4 regions of the Paenibacillus sp. S29 genome follow, and region 3 is predicted to be linked to each of the others. Evidence: a T-box and tRNA genes for the amino acid it is inferred to sense, from the RefSeq annotation. Region 3 holds a T-box; the other regions hold tRNA genes.
The links. The T-box of region 3 lies ahead of leuS (leucine--tRNA ligase). A T-box ahead of a tRNA ligase gene usually reads a tRNA of that ligase, here a tRNA-Leu.
Positions count from the first base shown of each region.

Region 1: it has a tRNA-Leu gene. The T-box ahead of leuS (leucine--tRNA ligase) is inferred to sense a tRNA for this amino acid. The anticodon was not compared.
Region 2: it has a tRNA-Leu gene. The T-box ahead of leuS (leucine--tRNA ligase) is inferred to sense a tRNA for this amino acid. The anticodon was not compared.
Region 4: it has a tRNA-Leu gene. The T-box ahead of leuS (leucine--tRNA ligase) is inferred to sense a tRNA for this amino acid. The anticodon was not compared.

Region 1 is NZ_JBMOUI010000006.1:17,375-22,064, forward strand. Features, by position in the region: gene kdpA (potassium-transporting ATPase subunit KdpA) at 1-525, opposite strand, end outside; gene ACL9RM_RS11920 (potassium-transporting ATPase subunit F) at 676-753, opposite strand; gene ACL9RM_RS11925 (hypothetical protein) at 937-1,332, opposite strand; cyclic di-AMP (ydaO/yuaA leader) riboswitch at 1,448-1,615, opposite strand; gene ACL9RM_RS11930 (glutathione peroxidase) at 2,082-2,567, shown strand; tRNA gene ACL9RM_RS11935 (tRNA-Leu) at 2,659-2,741, opposite strand; gene ACL9RM_RS11940 (urease accessory protein UreF) at 3,004-3,741, shown strand; gene ACL9RM_RS11945 (Rha family transcriptional regulator) at 4,038-4,259, shown strand; gene ACL9RM_RS11950 (helix-turn-helix domain-containing protein) at 4,384-4,690, opposite strand, start outside.
Region 2 is NZ_JBMOUI010000003.1:98,374-103,063, forward strand. Features, by position in the region: gene ACL9RM_RS05855 (hypothetical protein) at 1-218, shown strand, start outside; gene ACL9RM_RS05860 (GNAT family N-acetyltransferase) at 290-808, shown strand; gene ACL9RM_RS05865 (N-acetyltransferase) at 820-1,263, opposite strand; tRNA gene ACL9RM_RS05870 (tRNA-Leu) at 1,641-1,725, shown strand; gene ACL9RM_RS05875 (NAD(P)H-dependent oxidoreductase) at 1,819-2,349, opposite strand; gene ACL9RM_RS05880 (winged helix-turn-helix transcriptional regulator) at 2,547-2,903, shown strand; gene fabV (enoyl-ACP reductase FabV) at 3,073-4,236, shown strand; gene ACL9RM_RS05890 (hypothetical protein) at 4,367-4,570, opposite strand.
Region 3 is NZ_JBMOUI010000005.1:248,013-252,702, forward strand. Features, by position in the region: gene ACL9RM_RS10970 (class I SAM-dependent DNA methyltransferase) at 1-471, shown strand, start outside; gene ACL9RM_RS10975 (tautomerase family protein) at 544-933, opposite strand; T-box leader at 1,118-1,373, shown strand; gene leuS (leucine--tRNA ligase) at 1,436-3,874, shown strand; gene comER (late competence protein ComER) at 3,855-4,690, opposite strand, start outside.
Region 4 is NZ_JBMOUI010000003.1:177,634-182,323, reverse strand. Features, by position in the region: gene ACL9RM_RS06320 (hypothetical protein) at 1-80, shown strand, start outside; gene ACL9RM_RS06315 (YqzE family protein) at 177-368, opposite strand; gene ACL9RM_RS06310 (N-acetylmuramoyl-L-alanine amidase) at 659-1,420, shown strand; gene ACL9RM_RS06305 (divergent polysaccharide deacetylase family protein) at 1,395-2,330, opposite strand; gene msrA (peptide-methionine (S)-S-oxide reductase MsrA) at 2,455-2,967, opposite strand; tRNA gene ACL9RM_RS06295 (tRNA-Leu) at 3,247-3,331, opposite strand; gene ACL9RM_RS06290 (hypothetical protein) at 3,553-4,089, shown strand; gene ACL9RM_RS06285 (carboxymuconolactone decarboxylase family protein) at 4,232-4,561, opposite strand; gene ACL9RM_RS06280 (hypothetical protein) at 4,680-4,690, opposite strand, start outside.

The DNA.
Region 1 (4,690 bases), on a different contig from region 3:
TATGATGGCTTTAATAAAATCTTGAAAGAAATTGCCCATTCCTTCACCGCGCCGCGTCAATCCTCTCATAAAAGCCGCAGCAACCGCAAAACCGGAAGCAGCCGAAGTGAACATCATCATCGTGACGAACGCCATCTGTGTCAGATACGTAAGCCCGCTTTCTCCACTATAATGTTGGAGATTCGTATTCGTCATAAAGCTGATTACCGTATTAAAAGCTAGTGATGCTTCCATATTACTGTTTCCCGCCGGATTACCAGGAAGCATTCCCTGTAAACGCAACAGCAAGTAGCTGATCGCCACAAGCACGACATTCGTTGCAATGAAACTCATAACATACGTAGTCCAACGCATGCTCTCCAGCTTCTTCAATCCTACTATCTTATAAATCAGCTTTTCTGTTCCGCCAAAAATCCGATCCGTCCGATTGGGTTCATTCGAGAATACATGATACATATAGGTGCCCACTGGCTTTACCAAGAGCAGCAATATGACGATCACAATTCCAATTTGAAGCAGCTCCATCCTCTATTCCTCCTTCAAAATGCTCCTGCGTTTGGAACAACAGACCTGCTTCAGAGCACCAAACGTGTGCACACGTTTGCGGAAACCTGCTACCTATGATGCTAAATATTCAGATCTGTTGTTCCCGCCCGCTCTATCCCCTATAGCTGACTAGAACTTTTCAGGGTTCAGGAGCGCGTAGATTAAATACATAAACACAATAGCCGTAAGCCCAAGTATAACGATCATCCTCTTCGTCCTCCTTTAGAGGTCTGCGCATCACACCAGCGTACAAACAGCAGTATCACTCCATAACTCACAGCCATGACGAGCAGCATGTATATATCCATCATGTTCATACCCTCCGTATCGGTCCTCAGATCGCCATTCTTATTTCATCATAAAATCATAAAACAACTATGTTATAAGTGCTTATCCGTTCAGCAGAAAACCCACCTCTCCGTTCAATGTGTAGATCACATGGTCCGCTCCCAATCCTCGATAAATTCCTTGTGGATTACAGCCGTGCGTAATAACATAGATCGATTCCGATGTTAGCGGCCGACATATTTGCAGGAAACGGCAAGTCAGATTCAAGCTGTTCTCGAACAAATACACACTACCAATTTCTTTTTTTGGAAAATTACATTTTCCCGCTTGCATGGTATTGATGCGGACAATGTGCTCCACACCCATTTTTTTGAGCTGTCGTTCCTCCTGAGCGCTATTCGTCAGAACTGCAAACGCCAATTTTTTGAAAATAAGCAATTTCACAAAACTTCTGCCCGCTTCATTCGGTGCAGTGACAATAATTAACCGACCTTCCATCAGTAGCTCCTCTCCCGGTATAAAAAGACAACAAAAAGAAGCCGAAGGAAAAAGGCTTTCCTCCGGCTTCTTACATATCCATGATAAAATAAACCATGGCTGCACACGGCGGTTTGTTGCCTCTCCCTGTACGCTTACGAGGTTAGCTGTCGGATTCGGACGTGAGAGTCGCCCTATTTCTGGCACTTGACCGGAAAATTCACCCCATGAGACACACGGCAAGCCGTACAGTCTCGATTGGTTCCCCCGCTTTTGCAACTGCAAAATTCAGCGCTATAGACATTTCGTTGTTGCTTCATTCAAGTTAATTTGAAATTACGTCTTGAATCATACACCCGCGCATGGAAGACTGTAAAGCTCAACTGCGGGGTTATAAATCGGCCTTTAGAGCATAGAAGATTAATAATAACGCTTACAACGCAACTATGCTTCTCACAGCTCACTCAATCTCTGTTTTTCATCCCTTTTCGAAAATGACAAGCATGTCAATATTGGCGTAGGGTAGAGCGTTTTTGGCCTTTTTTTGTAAAAAGAGAAGAAAATACGCTATATGTACCAGCTAAACACCGATTGAACCCGCTTTTATAAGAAGAAACACCTTAATTCGCTCCATTTGCAATGCGATTTACTGTTTTGAACAAAATACGATTTTACAGCGGCTAAAGGCTTAATACAGCTTTTCCAGACTTGCAACCTTACTTTGAATTGCTTACAATTTAATTGCTGAATATTGAATAAGGAGAGATACTATGACCGTTTATGAATATGATGCGCAAACCCTGCAAGGGAAACCAATTCCGTTATCCACATATAAAGGGAATGTTCTGCTTATTGTGAACACAGCCAGCAAATGCGGGTTAACCCCCCAATACAAAGCGTTACAAGAGCTATATGACCAGTACCATGAACTGGGGCTCGAAATTTTGGGATTTCCCAGCAACCAATTCGCCAAACAAGAGCCAGGTTCCAGCGAGGAGATTTCCGAGTTTTGCCAGATCAATTATGGTGTTACCTTTCCGATGTTCGCCAAGACAGATGTCAATGGCGATCAAGCGCACCCCTTATTTCGCTACCTGACCCAAACAGCTCCGGGGGTATTAGGGTCCAAAGCGATCAAATGGAATTTTACTAAATTCTTAATTACACGAGAAGGTAACGTATTTAAGCGCTATGCACCGCAAACCACTCCAGATAAGCTGGCGGGAGATATAGAGAAGCTTTTGCAGCAAAACTGATATTCTTCTTTATCACAGTTATTAAAACAAAAAAAGCATCCCTTCACGTAAACCGTGTCAGGATGCTTTTTCAACTAGGTCTTGCATATAATGCGGTCGAGAGGACTCGAACCTCCACGGGCGTACGCCCACTACCCCCTCAAGATAGCGTGTCTGCCATTCCACCACGACCGCAAATCATAATGTATTGAGGCAACAGATTTATTATACTCTCTCATCAACTATTTGTAAACACAAATATAATAATTATTTTATATGTTATTTTACCTAACATATATGAGCGATAATAATATTTAATTTGACAAAAGGGCTACTAAAATGTAAAAATATATTACATACATTTCGAATTTTTTCGTTATCCCTAAGTAAAGAGTGAAATAATATAACATAAGGATTCACTTCGAGGAGGCGAACCGCCCTGCATAAAGGCAACCGTTTGCTGAACTATGCATTATTGTTGGACCCTTCCCTACCTGTTGGTGGCTTCACCCGTTTTAACGGACTGGAGAAACTATTCCGCAACGGACATTTGAACAGTCTACAAGATCTGGAACATTACATGCTGGATGATTTGTATCCTCAATTTACAACCGTTGACGGCATGGCTATCAAAAGTCTGTATGTCGCCATCCAGCAGAATGACGGTTGGCGAATCGCTCTCATTGATAAGATGCTGCATACCCAACGTCCCTCCTTGCAGCATGTGAAGGAGTTGCGTCTATCCGGTCAGCGTCTACTTAAGCTCGCTAAGGCTCTTTATCCTTGGCTTGAATTTGACCAGTTGGAATCTATACTCATTCAATACAATGCAATTGGCACACTCGCTACCGTTCACACCTGGATTAACTTCCTCCTCGGAAACGATGTAGAACAGACCATGCACGGCTATCTTGGCGCAGCGGTGTCCTTCTGTGTGGAAGATGCCTTCAAACTACTCAATCCTCCCTATGAGGAAAAGAACCCTTTTATGGAGCGTATGACCAGCGAGCTGCTCTCCGCATGGAAGAAGCTTAACGAACCTGAGCCAACCACATTTCAGCGTCGCTTTCTTCACAGACATTGGTGCAACTCCTACATCACTCTACCGCTTTATATGAGCCATAATAGCCAATTGGATGAGCCTAGACTGTTTTCCTCCTCAGGTCTATTCAAACGCCTTCCAGCATCCCCCTGATGCGTCGCTTCACCAATCTGGCAGCAACACCAAAAACACTCTGTCCCTTTCCTCAGGTGGCAGAGTGTTTTTTATTCACACATAATCGAAATTCACACTATTAGTAGACTCTAGACGGGTTATCAGAACCACCTAGCACTTAATTAAGTAATTAATTCAACAAAATAACGTATTTGCGATTGTAAAAACACGTATAAAAGTGTATCATAGTTTCAGATGGTTAATTCTAACATGTTTACTGATGATTATTATAACACACCAATTATTCCGCAAGAATCCGTAAGGGGCGATTTCTCTTGAACAACAAAATGCCTGTCACCTCCTTCGGGTGGGCCATCAAACAACGGCTTGTCGAACTTCGACTGGATCAGAAAACATTTTGTGAGACACACAATATTCCGCCTTCACGCTTGTCCAATCTGATTCACGGCACCCGCAAAGCACAAAGGTACAGAAAACAAGTTGCTGCAATTCTGAACATCGACGATAACGATTATAAGGAGGCACCGCCACTCTAAATCCAACAAGCATTCCAGTTACATATAGGTCATTCCATATCACCCAGAAACCAAATAAACCCGTAAAGCGAACCCCTCCAGTTCGTTTACGGGTTTTCAACCCAGACGATCTTTAGCCAAAAAATTATTCCGGCTTTGTTTTATCCTTCTCACTTTTTTGCTTACGGTATTTCGCAAATTCAACATATTCTAAAATAAAATTCTGTTCTTCCGTCTCAAGATCTTCTGCCTGGCAATTCAGTGGCCCCATCACTCCAAAAAAATAAGCAGCCTTCTGTTCCTGAAGTACGCCTTCCCCTGGCTTAATCCCTTTCATCAACCAATCAAGCGATACATTAAAAAAGTCCGAAATCTGAATCAAATGGGCGGTACCCGGCGTTGTTTTACCTCTTCTCCAATCACCGAGATTCCCTGAACTGATTTTAAGTTTT
Region 2 (4,690 bases), on a different contig from region 3:
CACAATGCAGCCAGATTGAAAAAATACTGACCGAAATTTGGAAGCCCGATCTTCGACCGGTACAAACGCTTAGTCAGATTTACGGAGAGAAGACGTCTACATACCAAAACAGGATTGAACTCCGATTTTCCAGACAAATTAACGAAGATCAGATGGAAGACATTCCAGAGCTGTTGGAACACATATTGCTGACGCTTATGGAATTAAACAAGGTCTAAAGGGTTAGAGTCCCTAATGTAAATGACATTAGTGGACCAACAAGTTAACGTTAGAGGAGTTGAAAGTATAAATGAATGAACTTGAATTCTCTCAAGTATATGCGATTATGGAGGCTTCTTTTCCTGAAACGGAATGCAGGACATTTGAGTCACAGAGGGCTCTGCTTCATCATCCATGTTATCGTTTACTTACCCAAAAGGACGAACAAGGGCAAACAATTGCTTTTCTGGCAGGATGGGAGTTTACAGATTTTCGGTTTGTAGAGCATATTGCCGTAGATTCGGCTATACGAGGTGGTGGGTTAGGTAAAGAGCTTATGAGCAAGTTTATTTCACAGTCCGATAAACCGGTAGTACTGGAGGTTGAGCCACCAGTGGATGAGTGGACCCGGAGAAGAATTGGTTTTTATGAACGTTTGGGATTTCATCTGAACCATTTTGACTATGTACAGCCTCCTTTAAGAGAAGGACAGGCTGATCTGCGGCTTCAAATAATGAGCTATCCAGGTGCGCTGGCTGAACAGGATTTTGCTCCGTTTAAAGAGATCTTATACACCGAGGTCTATGGATTAAATAAGAAGATTGTATAGCTAATGGTGCTTCAATACCGTTCATGTTTTGTCCATACCATTACAAATTCTTTCTCGTCAGTTTCGGTATCAACAGATTCCGCTTGAATGGTAAATCCATTTTTAGTATAGAAGTTAAATGCTTTCGTGTTCGACTGGTATACCTTTAATTGAATCTCATTATGTTGCTTCTTCACCCAATCTAGTAGTAACTTGCCATAGCCTTTTCTTTGAGAATCAACACGTATAAACAGAGCTGCTAAGTATCCATCCAACATGGAGACGAAGCCGCCAATGCTATGATCATCTTGTAGGATAACGTAGTTTTGAGCGAGAGGAAGGTACCTGTTTTCCATCTCGGTAACTTGTGATGCCCAATACTGTGGAGCAATAAAATGATGGGCTTCTATGGAAGCATCTAGCCAGATGGCTGCCAACTCGTTGAGCTCTTCCACATTTGCGGGTCTAATCGACATCGTATCTCCTCTTTCACAGTGCAGTATGTAATCTTATAGATGATGCTGAAATAAAAAAGACCGTCCGAGGACGGTCTTTCTACCCGTGGCGCTTATTTAAAGCTTTGATCCGTATCCCGCGCCTCCGTCAACTCTGTAAATTAGAGAATAACGGACCGGGTAAGGGATACGCTCAACATGTGATTATTGATGTTGACGCACCTCCTTTCCTGATGGACCCATTTTACCATATCTGGTTTGTGATATCCAGTGATTTTCTTATATTTACGGAAATGATTCATAGAAAATATAATATAAAAATAGCTTGATTTTATGTTCTATGGAAGATATAATCTAAATTACCGTGATTGAAAAACATCGGTGTGAATACATAATATGCGGTCGTGGCGGAATTGGCAGACGCGCACGGTTCAGGTCCGTGTGGGCTAACCCCCCGTGGAGGTTCGAGTCCTCTCGACCGCATCATAGCCTAACATTTACAGGTTCTTGGATTGGCTGGATGCCACCAAGAGCCTGTTTTTATATGGTTAAGATGCGCCTACCATTATAACTTTTTTATTTATACTGAAATATATATTTAATATAGTCTTTTGCACTCTGATCAATGTCTTCGTCGCTTGCTTGAAACGAGGCTCCGAAGACAGCGAAATAGGGTAATGTTATGGCGCCAACATGCACTGCGCTTGCCTTAAAAGGTGCTATAACTTCATCTACAGTAAAAGAAACGGAACCAGTAGGTAAGTAATTTTCTTTTTTATCGCCAATGGACATGGCTATCCCTAGCTTCTTTCCTTTTAACTTATCACCCTTTGAACCATAAGCCCATCCATGGGTAAAAACATCATCGAACCACTTTTTTAATAAAGGAGGGTAACTATACCAATACAAAGGGAATTGAAATATGACATTATCGTATGCTTCAAGTAGCTGTTGTTCTTTCAAAACATCAATGCTCCAGTTTGGATACTCTTTATAAATCTCATGAATTGTAATTTCATTGGTATATTGAAGTAATTCTCGTTTCCATCTGTTATTTACTCTAGAATCTTCGATATTGGGATGAGCTAAAATCACAAGAGTTTTCATCATAAATCACCTTTCTTACGTAACATAATTGCCTTTGTAGATGCTCTATTATTATTCTGTATGCTTCAAAAAAAGTAAATACACACAATAAAGTAAGATAGTTACTTGAAAGTATGCATTGGACTTAAAGTGAAGATATGCGATTATAGAATTAATTAGATAAACTTTGTTATTTTTAGCGTTGAAGAGGTGGTATTATGAAACAATATAATTTAGGCATAGAAGCAACACTTGAGATCATCGGAGGTAAATGGAAATCATTAATCATATGTTTATTAATGTCTGGTAGAAAAAGGACAAGTGAATTACAGCGTAGTATTTCAGGCATTTCTCAAAAGGTTCTTATACAGCAACTTCGCGAACTTGAAAAGGATGGTATCATAGGTAGACATGTGTATAATCAAATGCCTCCAAAAGTAGAGTATTATATAACGGAATATGGAATTACAGCAAATGAAATTATTGACTTAATGTGTTCTTGGGGGAGAGCTAATATCATAATAAGACAACAGCAAGGAGAAGATGTGATGTTGTTAGAAAATGATTCAAAATGAATAGTGGAGTAAAAAAGCGTTGCAGGACTATGATGTTTACGGTAGTTTTCTTCGGCTGTCTTCAAGTGTTATGTTATGTGTTGAGCCGCAAGCTGATTTGCTATATAGTTATGACTGGACAACCATTACATCCATATTAAATGAATGCTAAAGTAGGGGGACCCTTGCAATGATTATTAAACCGAAAATCCGTGGTTTTATATGTACGACTGCACATCCTGCAGGATGCGCGGCTCATGTTAACCGTCAGATCAACTACATCAAAGAAAGCACATCAATACAAGGAGCTAAAAAGGTGCTTGTGATCGGAGCATCTACTGGATACGGGCTGGCTTCTCGTATTGCTGCGAGCTTCGGTCTGGGAGCGGACACCATAGGGGTATCCTATGAACGTCCTGCATCAGAGGGGCGCACGGCTTCAGCAGGCTGGTATAATACGGTAGCCTTTGAAAGAGCGGCCAGAGCAGCTGGCTACATAGCGGAAAGCATTAATGGAGATGCTTTTTCTCATGAAATTAAGCAGGAGACGTTGAAGCTGGTAAAGGAAAAGCTGGGCAAGGTAGACCTGATTGTATATAGTGTCGCTTCACCGCGACGGACACATCCCGATACGGGTGAAACCTTTAATTCCGTTCTCAAGCCTATCGGACAGTCTTTTTCTAATAAAACAGTGAATACGAATACAGGTGTTGTATCAGAAATTACGCTGGAACCGGCTACGCAGGAGGAAATTGAGAATACCATCACGGTAATGGGTGGCGAAGATTGGTCCTTGTGGCTGAAAGCGTTGGAAGAAGCTGATCTGCTGGCTGAAGGGGTAACCACACTGGCTTACTCGTATATTGGTCCCGAAATTACGGAGGCTATCTATCGTAAAGGAACCATTGGCCAAGCTAAAAATGATTTGGAAGCTACAGCACATACTTTAACAAAGCAACTGGAGCGTTATCATGGAAAAGCTTACGTTTCTGTGAATAAAGCTTTGGTTACACAATCCAGTTCGGCTATTCCAGTCGTACCTTTGTATATTTCTTTGCTGTTTAAGGTCATGAAGGAAAAGGGACTGCACGAGGGATGTATTGAGCAGGCACAACGTCTGTTCGAGACGCTATACAGTGGGTCCACTGTGGAAACGGATGAAGAAGGACGCATCCGTCTGGATAACTGGGAAATGAGAGACGATGTGCAGCAGGCTGTCAAAGCAGCTTGGTCCGAAATCACTACAGAAAATGTATCTGAATTGGGTGATCTCGAACAATATCGTCTGGATTTCCTCCAATTATTTGGATTCGGGTTTGATGAAATTGATTATGAATTAGACGTTACTCCATAGGTTGATACACTTTCATAAGTGATATTTGTAAAACAAAAACGGGTACTCTCAAGCGATACAATTGCTTAAGAGACCCGTTTTTTATGTGTATTGGCAAAAAAACAAGTTGCACTCGTTTCACTAACGGGATTTATCGAGAATTAGATGTGGAAAGTGACTTACGGTGCAGCAAGCGAAAAACGGCAATGGTAATGACAATTCCCACAACGCCAAAGACTGCAACAGAAGTCAGGGCCCGATAAGCTTGCCAGCCGAACAAAAAAGCAATACCACTGCCAAACGTTGTACCTGCCAATAACCCAAGTGCGCAGGCAATATCCGTTCCAAATTTCATAAACATGTTCCTTTCGAATGTGTAAATTAAAAAGCAACTTGTACTTTTTCGCTGGACTTGGACACATACTTGTGCGTACAATTAAATAGTAATCGTTTTCAAACGGAATCTATTAATCAT
Region 3 (4,690 bases):
GAATGGGTTTTACCCGAGCCTGTGGATTCTGTAATTTCTTTTTGCGATTGTCTGAATTACTTGTTGGAGGAAGAAGATATAATTTCTACTTTTCGTAGAACTCATGCTGGTCTGAAGCCTGGCGGAACCTTCTTGTTCGATGTACATCATCCGCAGACGTTTTTACGTTATGATGAAGAGCAGCCATTCGTACTGGATGATCGCTCTATCTCATATATCTGGACATGTGCGTTGGACACTCCCCGTTGTGAAATTGAGCATCATCTTAGTATCTTTGCGAAAGCAGAACATGAGGGACGCGATTTGTATCAGCGTTTCGAGGAAATTCATGTACAGCGTGCCTATGATCCAGACTGGATGAAGGCAGAATTATCCAAAGCAGGTTTTCGTGATGTGAAGGTATATGCGGATTTTGAATGGGTAGAAGCAGAAGGTGACGCGGCGAGACTGTTTTATGTTGCTGTAAAATAGTGAAGACTCATTGAGCAAATTTAGGAAAAGAAAGACGCTCTTCATGATGACATGAAGGGCGTCTTTTTGCACTCATATATTCACTTTATAGTTCAACTGAAGCTCATCACCCGGTACACCCCGAATACCCCAGTTCTGTTTGGGCGTTTCAAATATAGTAATCTCAAGATCCTGTGGAGCAATGCCAAAATGGTCCGTAATTCGTTGGAATAACAGCTGGATGAGCTGCTTCTTAGCTTCTGTCGTTCTGCCTTCAAAGATACTGATTTCAATAATGGTGTACGCCTCAGAGCGACCATCGGCATATATAAAGTCTTCCTGATCCATAGGGAAAAAACGATGAAACCTCTTGTCTGGAGGGTATTTGAATGCATCCACCACAGCAGAATGAATCACCTCTGAAAGCTGCTTTTTGATTGGATTTAGAGCTTCTTTTATTCCGAAAATTTTAATCTGTGCCATGTCTCAGCTCACCTTTCTTATCTCAACTCAACTCAATTTGCATCAATTTAATTCGAAGTTATTATAAAACATTCGTATGCATGTGTCATGAACAATTAGTATGAAGAGGGTATTTAACACCAAAGCTAGTCCTTATTTGACTTTTTTCGCGGTTTTCAATATAATAGTGCCATTATTAACGGTTAAACAATCGCTGATGAGGAATAGTAGCTTTGTCTGGACATATAGAGAGCCGGCGGGTGGTGCAAGCCGGTTGACAGCGCAAAGTGAACTCGCCTCGGAGATATGCGTCCAACGCAGGAACGCCTTTACAGGTGCTTGGTCCTGTTATTAACCCGCATCGGATCACCTCCGTTATCAGGTGCAAAGGGAGTAGAACGCGAAGAACGCTTTCTGCTAACTAGGGTGGTACCACGGGAATATAACCTCTCGTCCCTAGCGCTGACACGCTACGGGATGCAGAGGTTTTTTTGTTGCATACCGTTTGAGGAGGAAAAAGACAATGACAGACACACAGCCGAAGCACGGCTATCAACCGCAAAGTATTGAACCAAAATGGCAGAAATATTGGGATGAGAATAAGACGTTCCGCACCGGGGAAGAGCCGGGCAAACCGAAGTTTTATGCTTTGGATATGTTTCCGTACCCATCTGGAGCCGGCCTGCATGTAGGCCACCCAGAGGGCTACACAGCTACGGATATTGTTTCACGTTATAAAAGAATGCGCGGCTACAACGTATTGCATCCGATGGGTTGGGACGCCTTCGGTCTGCCTGCCGAGCAGCATGCGCTGGATACAGGGGAGCACCCACGCGAAATTACGGTGAAAAACGTAAATAACTTCCGCCGTCAAATCAAATCGCTCGGCTTCTCCTACGACTGGGATCGTGAAATCAGCACGACGGACCCTGATTACTACAAATGGACACAGTGGATCTTCATCCAGCTGTACAAGCGCGGCCTTGCATATGTAGCTGAAGTACCCGTGAACTGGTGCCCAGCGCTGGGAACAGTGCTGGCGAATGAAGAAGTTATTGACGGCAAGAGTGAGCGTGGCGGTCATCCGGTCGTCCGTAAACCAATGCGTCAATGGATGCTGAAAATTACGGAATACGCGGATCGTCTGCTGGATGATCTGGAGGAACTGGATTGGTCTGAGAGTATTAAGGATATGCAGCGGAACTGGATCGGTAAGTCTACCGGGGCAGAGGTTCGTTTTCCAATTGAAGGGTATGACGAGCAACTCACAGTATTTACAACCCGCCCAGATACACTGTTCGGCGCAAGCTACTGTGTGCTGGCACCAGAGCAGGAATTAGTAGATATTATCACTACGCCTGAGCAAAAGGATGCTGTACAACAGTACCGTGAACAAGCTGCTCGTAAAAGCGATCTGGAGCGTACGGATCTGGCCAAGGATAAAACAGGCGTATTCACAGGAGCTTATGCAGTGAACCCGGTGAACGGCGAAAAGCTGCCGATCTGGATAGCTGACTATGTACTGGCAGGCTACGGAACTGGAGCGATTATGGCTGTACCTGCTCACGATACGCGTGACTGGGAATTTGCCAAGCAATTCGGATTGAATATCATTGAGGTTGTCCAAGGTGGAGATGTGGCTAATGAGCCATATACTGAGGATGGACCGCACGTCAATTCAGGCCCGCTGAATGGACTTACCAATGAGGAAGCGATTCCGAAGATGATTGAATGGCTGGAAGCCGAGGGCAAAGGACACGGCAAAGTCACCTACCGCCTGCGTGACTGGCTGTTCAGCCGTCAACGCTATTGGGGCGAGCCGATTCCGGTAATTCATCTGGAGGATGGAACGATCAAAACGGTTCCTGAGGACCAACTTCCGCTCGTACTGCCGGAGATGGACAATATTAAGCCTTCAGGTACAGGTGAATCCCCGCTGGCGAACGCAACAGATTGGGTGGAAACCATTGATCCTGAGACAGGTATGAAAGCACGTCGCGAGACGAATACAATGCCGCAATGGGCAGGAAGTTGCTGGTATTACCTGCGCTTTATTGATCCGAAAAATGACAAAGAGCTTGTATCCAAAGAGAAACAACGTGAATGGATGCCTGTTGATTTGTATATTGGCGGAGCGGAACATGCGGTTCTTCACTTGCTGTATGCCCGTTTCTGGCATAAGGTACTGTATGATATCGGCGTAGTGGAAACGAAAGAGCCTTTTTATAAGCTGGTCAACCAGGGTATGATTTTGGGCAACAACAATGAAAAAATGAGTAAATCACGCGGTAATGTCATTAATCCTGATGATATTGTCAATACATTTGGCGCCGATACGCTGCGTATTTATGAGATGTTTATGGGGCCGCTGGAAGCGACCAAGCCATGGAATGAGAATGGGGTAGAGGGAGCACATCGTTTTCTGTCCCGCGTATGGCGCCTGTTTGTTTCGGAGGATGGTAGCCTGAATGATAAAATTACAAATGACGGCGGTAGTGATGAGTTCAATCGTACTTGGCATAAAACGCTGAAAAAAGTAACCGAAGATCTGGATGCGCTGCGCTTCAATACAGCGATCAGCCAGCTGATGATCTTCACCAACGATGCATACAAAGCAGACCTTCTGCCGCGTGCAGCAATGGAAAACTTCGTGCAAATGCTGTCGCCGCTTGCACCCCATCTGGCTGAGGAATTGTGGCAGCTGCTGGGGCACAATGATAGCATTACCTACGCGGCTTGGCCTGCTTATGATGAAGCATGGACGGTGGACGCCGAAGTGGAAATTGTTGTGCAAGTAAATGGTAAAATCGTACAGCGTGCAACGATTGCCAAGGACCTTGATGCTAAAGCGATGGAGGCATTCGCTGTGTCGTTGGACAATGTTCAGCAGGCACTGGCCGGCAAAACGATCCGCAAGGTAATTGCTGTTCCAGGTAAGCTGGTTAATATTGTTGCCGGTTAATCGGCTTTAAGCCGAAGGAGACATCTACCTTTTGCATGTCCTCTTCATACTTGTTGTGCGTGGCCTGTATTAGCTCGGGAAAGACGCTATGCAGACTGATGTCCAACAATGCGAGAGCTTCGGCGGTAATACCTCCGGGAACCGCCACTCTGGCCTGTAACTCGGCTGGTGTCATCCCGCCTTCCGTGAGCAGCTTTCCAGTGCCGATGATCATTTCACCGGCCAGGGCGCATAGCTCCGTACGGTCTATACCTGTAGCTTGAACTGCGGCTTGAATCCACTGGTCCATAAAAAAGGCCAAGAAAGCAGGACCACAACTCGAAAAATCCGACGTGATCCGAGTATAAGATTCTTTAACCCGAATCGGCCTGCTGATGTGGGACATAAGCTCTTCCAGAAGGGTGCGATCCTCCTCTGTAATCCGGCTTCCATGGATGCACAGTGAGGCTCCGCTGCCCACTTGGTGGGTGATACTTGGAATAATTTTGGATACTTTGGCTTTCAGTGCATGTTCCAAAATACGAATCTGCACCGGGCTTGTGATAGATACGACGATTTGCTCTTCTGTAATGACGTTGCGTATTTCATCCGTTACGGCTTTTGATTCCAGCGGCTTCACACAGATAAACAAAACATCGCTTTCCGCTGCCGTTTCACGGTTGCTTTGGGCTGCATGCAAACCTGGATAGCGACGGGCTAGCTCGGTTACCTTGGAATGCGTTCGATTGCTTGCTGATATTTGCTGCGGCTTGAGTGCGTTAGAATTAATAAAAGACTCAATTAGCAGACTTCCCATGCTGCCAGTCCCGATAAATC
Region 4 (4,690 bases), on a different contig from region 3:
CCTACCATCATGGACTTTCCCGATTTGTACCATTAAAACAGTTATTGTCAGCTGGCGAATTTTATCGTTTGGACTCCTAGTTATTAAGAAACACGAAAAGATCGGAATGATCCCTACAACATAAAAAGAGACCTCAAATGGCATACCCTATGCCTCTTGTGGTCTCTTTGGCGAGTTTAATGTCGCTCCCTTCGCCCTCTGCGTGTGGATTTCATCCACATTTTCAGAGCGAGAGGCAACATGCCAAACCATTTGCTCCCCCACGGCTCTCTGGCTTGTTTTTGACTGCGCCGAACATCACGCGGCGTTTCCATATAGCGAACAATCCGCTGCGTAATATACGTCACCAGTTCGTCACTCTTCGCCATCCTCCATGACCTCCTCCAATCTGCACCTATTGTTTCCAATTACGTTGCTTGGAAATATCGGATTCACACGTTAGGTGCAGATAAAACTAGCTTGCTCATTTTCCAAAAGGTCTAACCCCTGTGGGAATAACTATGCATGGTTTCCCTTAAATGGAACATACTATCTTCAACATAACAGTTACCCCAAGGCTAATTGCCATATTTGAAGGCAGCTACGCTGCTTTAGGTTTGATGCCTGTTATGCATGGTTTTTCAGTAAATAATCAATTCGTCCACTGGGGGAATAGAATGTGAGGAAAAAAAGGTTAAACAAAATATGGCTGACATGCTTGGGGTTCAGTCTATGCATCCTTTGCAGTGCTGTATTCGCCCCATTTACCTATATAGCTGCTCAGCCCGACGAGAAAAGTAACGAACCAAACAAGTATATAGATAGTCCATCCAACGTACATTCGTCCTATCACGCTTTTGCTAAGCCCGTTGTCCTGATTGATGTAGGCCATGGCGGTGTGGATGGTGGAACAAGTCACAAAGGAATTTTGGAAAAAGATATCAATCTCGCCATTGCTCAAAAGCTGTACTTGATTTTACGCTCCCAGGGATATCCTGCTGTCCTGAATCGGGACAAGGACTACGCACTGAGTGACGACAACCGTTGGCTGCAGTCCAAATCCCGGCACCTTAAAGACCTCGCCCAACGTAAAAGCCTAACAGAACAACTGCCCACCGCTTTGGTTGTAAGCCTGCATGTCAATTGGAGCAAAAGTGCCGAAAAACGAGGACCCATTGTACTGTATCAGGATGAAGGCAGCAGCTATCTGTTAGCTGAACGGATTCAGCATTCATTAAACCGCTTATTTTGCATGAATAGAAAAACAGTGTACGGAAAACCCTTTTATCTTTTGAATAAAATCCGGCAACCCGCTGTAATTGTTGAAACCGGATTTATCAGTAACGAACAGGACAGAGCTATGCTTTCCGAGGATCGTGGTCAAAAAAGCATTGCCGAAGCTATTGCCGAAGGCATTATTGCGCATCTGACGGCATGGTAGTGTTGGTTGCTGGGTCTCCCGTCCATCCCCATACAGCTCGTACCAAATCGCTAATACCCACAAATTTGGCGTGCTCCTTTAGTTTGGGAACCGACGAATGAAGAGCGGAGGATGTGTACATACCAGACACGCCGACGTGCCCAATCGTTACGCAGGTGTTGTGCTTATCCAGCCATTCAACCACTTTTGTAAGTTGCCGATTCACATGGGCGAGGTTATGGACATCATCCAGAAAAACATCATTTCGTACTGGTGGCATTCCCTTTTTAGCGGCAAGCTCAGGGACCACTGACCGATAATTAGTACGGCTATCGACAAAAAATAGTCCATGCTCCTTACAAACATCAAGAACAATGGACATAATGCGCTTATCCGAAGTGACCTTGGAACCCATGTGGTTGTTCACCCCTATCGCAAAAGGAACATCCTTAATGGCTGCTGTCACCTTCGCACGTACTTCTTCATCCGTCATATTAGCCTTAATTGCCCCAGGCCCAAGCCATTGGGGCTTCCCTTGCTTTGGCTCCATTGGAAGATGGACGATGACATCATGACCGCGCTTATGCGCTTCCATAGCGTCCTGCTTGGTTGTAGGCAGGAAGGGCATCACAGCAACGGTAATCTTAACGGGTAAATTTAAAATTCGCTCAGTTCCTTTCATATGGTTTCCCAGATCGTCAATAATGACAGCAACCATCTTTTGCGGATCGTCCTGTTTGTCTATTGCTTCTGCAACACCAGTACTACAGACCATGAATAACATGCATACCGAAATACAGAGTACTACGGTTTTTCGCATTTTGGAGCTTGAATGGAATACAGGTACATAAGCTGGCTCTTTCCGAGCGCGAGATTCCTTTAAAGCCTTTTTTATTATATTTCTCATGTGCAGCTTCCGTCGTGTACTCATTGCGGGTCAGCCTCCTTCTCTGTCCCTTCATTGTGTGAGTAACGTCGTCTAAATATGTATAAGGCAGATCCATGGAATAATCCTGATCTGCCTTATCGTGCGTAGAAACGTATGTTAAAGCCGCTTACCAGTTCTTATCAATAAATTCATCACGACCTGATTGGGCCCGATCTTCCTTATAGTGCTTCACGTTTTTCTTGTGGTAATCCTGATGATAATCCTCTGCAGGATAAAAAATCGAAGCAGGAAGAATCTCCGTTACAATTGGCTTATCAAAGCGTCCACTTTGTGCCAACTGCTCCTTGGACTGTTGTGCAAGCTCACGTTGCTGCTCTGTATGATAAAAAATTGCGGGTTTATACTGTGTACCCCGGTCCTGAAATTGACCTTCCCCGTCGGTAGGATCTGTTTGCGGCCAATATAATTCGAGCAGCTTTTCATAAGGAAACAGCTCAGGTTCAAAAGTAATCTGCACCACCTCGTAGTGACCTGTAGTTCCTGTTTTAACCTGCTCGTAGGTCGGATCGGCAATCGTTCCTCCAGTGTATCCTGACATAATGCCATGAATGCCCGGCTGTTCTTCAAACGGAGTCACCATACACCAGAAGCATCCACCTGCAAAAGTCGCTTTCTCCATCTTACATCCAACCTTTCAATAACTTCATCATAAAGTGCGTTATTTTCTATCATATCTTAAAAGATAACCTTATAAAAGAATTGTTTATGAACTTGAGGAATTCGCAAAAATTCCACCTAAAAGAAATCAAGTAATTTGTCAGAATCCTTTATGGAAATCCATAGTTTGCGGGAAGACAAGAAACGTGTTCAGCTTAAACTATGAGCAAATCCCCGGAAATATAAGAAAAAGGCCTCTAAAACTGCTACGAGAGCAATTTTATAGACCTTTTCTAATAGATGCGGTCGAGAGGACTCGAACCTCCACGGGGGGTTAGCCCACACGGACCTGAACCGTGCGCGTCTGCCAATTCCGCCACGACCGCATATAAGTTGTCGTTTATCCTCGAAAGATCAATCCTTCTTAGCGACAAGATAGATCATACCATGCTCATATCAAGATGTCAAACCTTTTATGTTCGTTAATTTCCTCTTGATAAAAAAGGAATAATAAACTAAAATAAGAACATAAGTTCTCGGGAGCGAAGGTTCTTTTTTTCATTCGGTTATGAATTATCATCACATTTTCCTAAGGCGGTGAATGGTAATGATCTCTTTAGATACTACTCAGCATGAATGGTCTCTTGTGAAAAGTTATCTGCTCCTTACCTTTATTCAAAAAGTATTTGAGCGGGACAGCCTAATTCTTGAAGAAAGCGGTATGCTGAAAACCCCTGATCTTTATGTCGAAATGGTTAACGCAGGTGTAGATCGTACCGGGATCCTGCTGTCTGAAATAAAACATGAATTTAATAAATATCACATTCAAGTTCTGGACATACAACAAAACCACTCCGGCGTTCACGCCACCTATATAAGTAAAGGCAATAAAGAGCAGTTCAGTATGGCAATGCCAGCATTCCGCAAAGAAATGTATGAGCGGATGCGAGCATATCTCGGGCTCTCAACCTCTATGCCCCATACAGCTGCCCTTCCTTTACTAGAGAAACATCGCCCCGAATTACCAAACAATTCAACATCCAAACCTCTACGCATCGTTGAACAAAGTTTGGTTACATCCTCTTTGGCTTATAAGCGTAAAACGTCTCGCCCTGCTGCTTTTGCCGCAAGCAGAAGAGCATAATCCCCGCACAACCAATACGCAAAAGAAAAAAGCTTCCGCAGACACCAACTGTGCGCGGAAGCTCCTTTCCATATTCATCATATATCCAAATCGATCTATAACCGCTATAACGAAGTATAAGCTCATCAATTAATGATTCGCCTTATTGCAACGCCTTCTGTACACGCGTTACCCCTTGGCTTAGAGCATGTCCTCCACCTACTGCTGCGGCTACAGCAATGGTCTCCATAATTTCCTGATCACTGGCTCCTTTGGACCGCGCCTCGTCCACGTGATAAAACGTGCATACTTCATTGTTGGCAAATAAGCCAATGCCTAGCGCAATCAGTTGCTTGGTTTTCTCATCTAGGCTGCCGGCTTGAAAGCACTCTCCGGTAAAGCGATGATATGCATGAACTACCTCGGGCAACTGATCTTCCAAATGACTGATTTGATCCTTGTATGCATGTACTTTTTCGTCCATAACCGTCATTGACACAGCACGTCCTCTCTGTTGGATTTTCCTTCATTACTGTGTCCGATTTAGAGTTTCTGTATGCCTAATGAATCACCCAGTTATTTTTATCCAACACCCATTTGAGAACCCATTCCTAATCCAGAT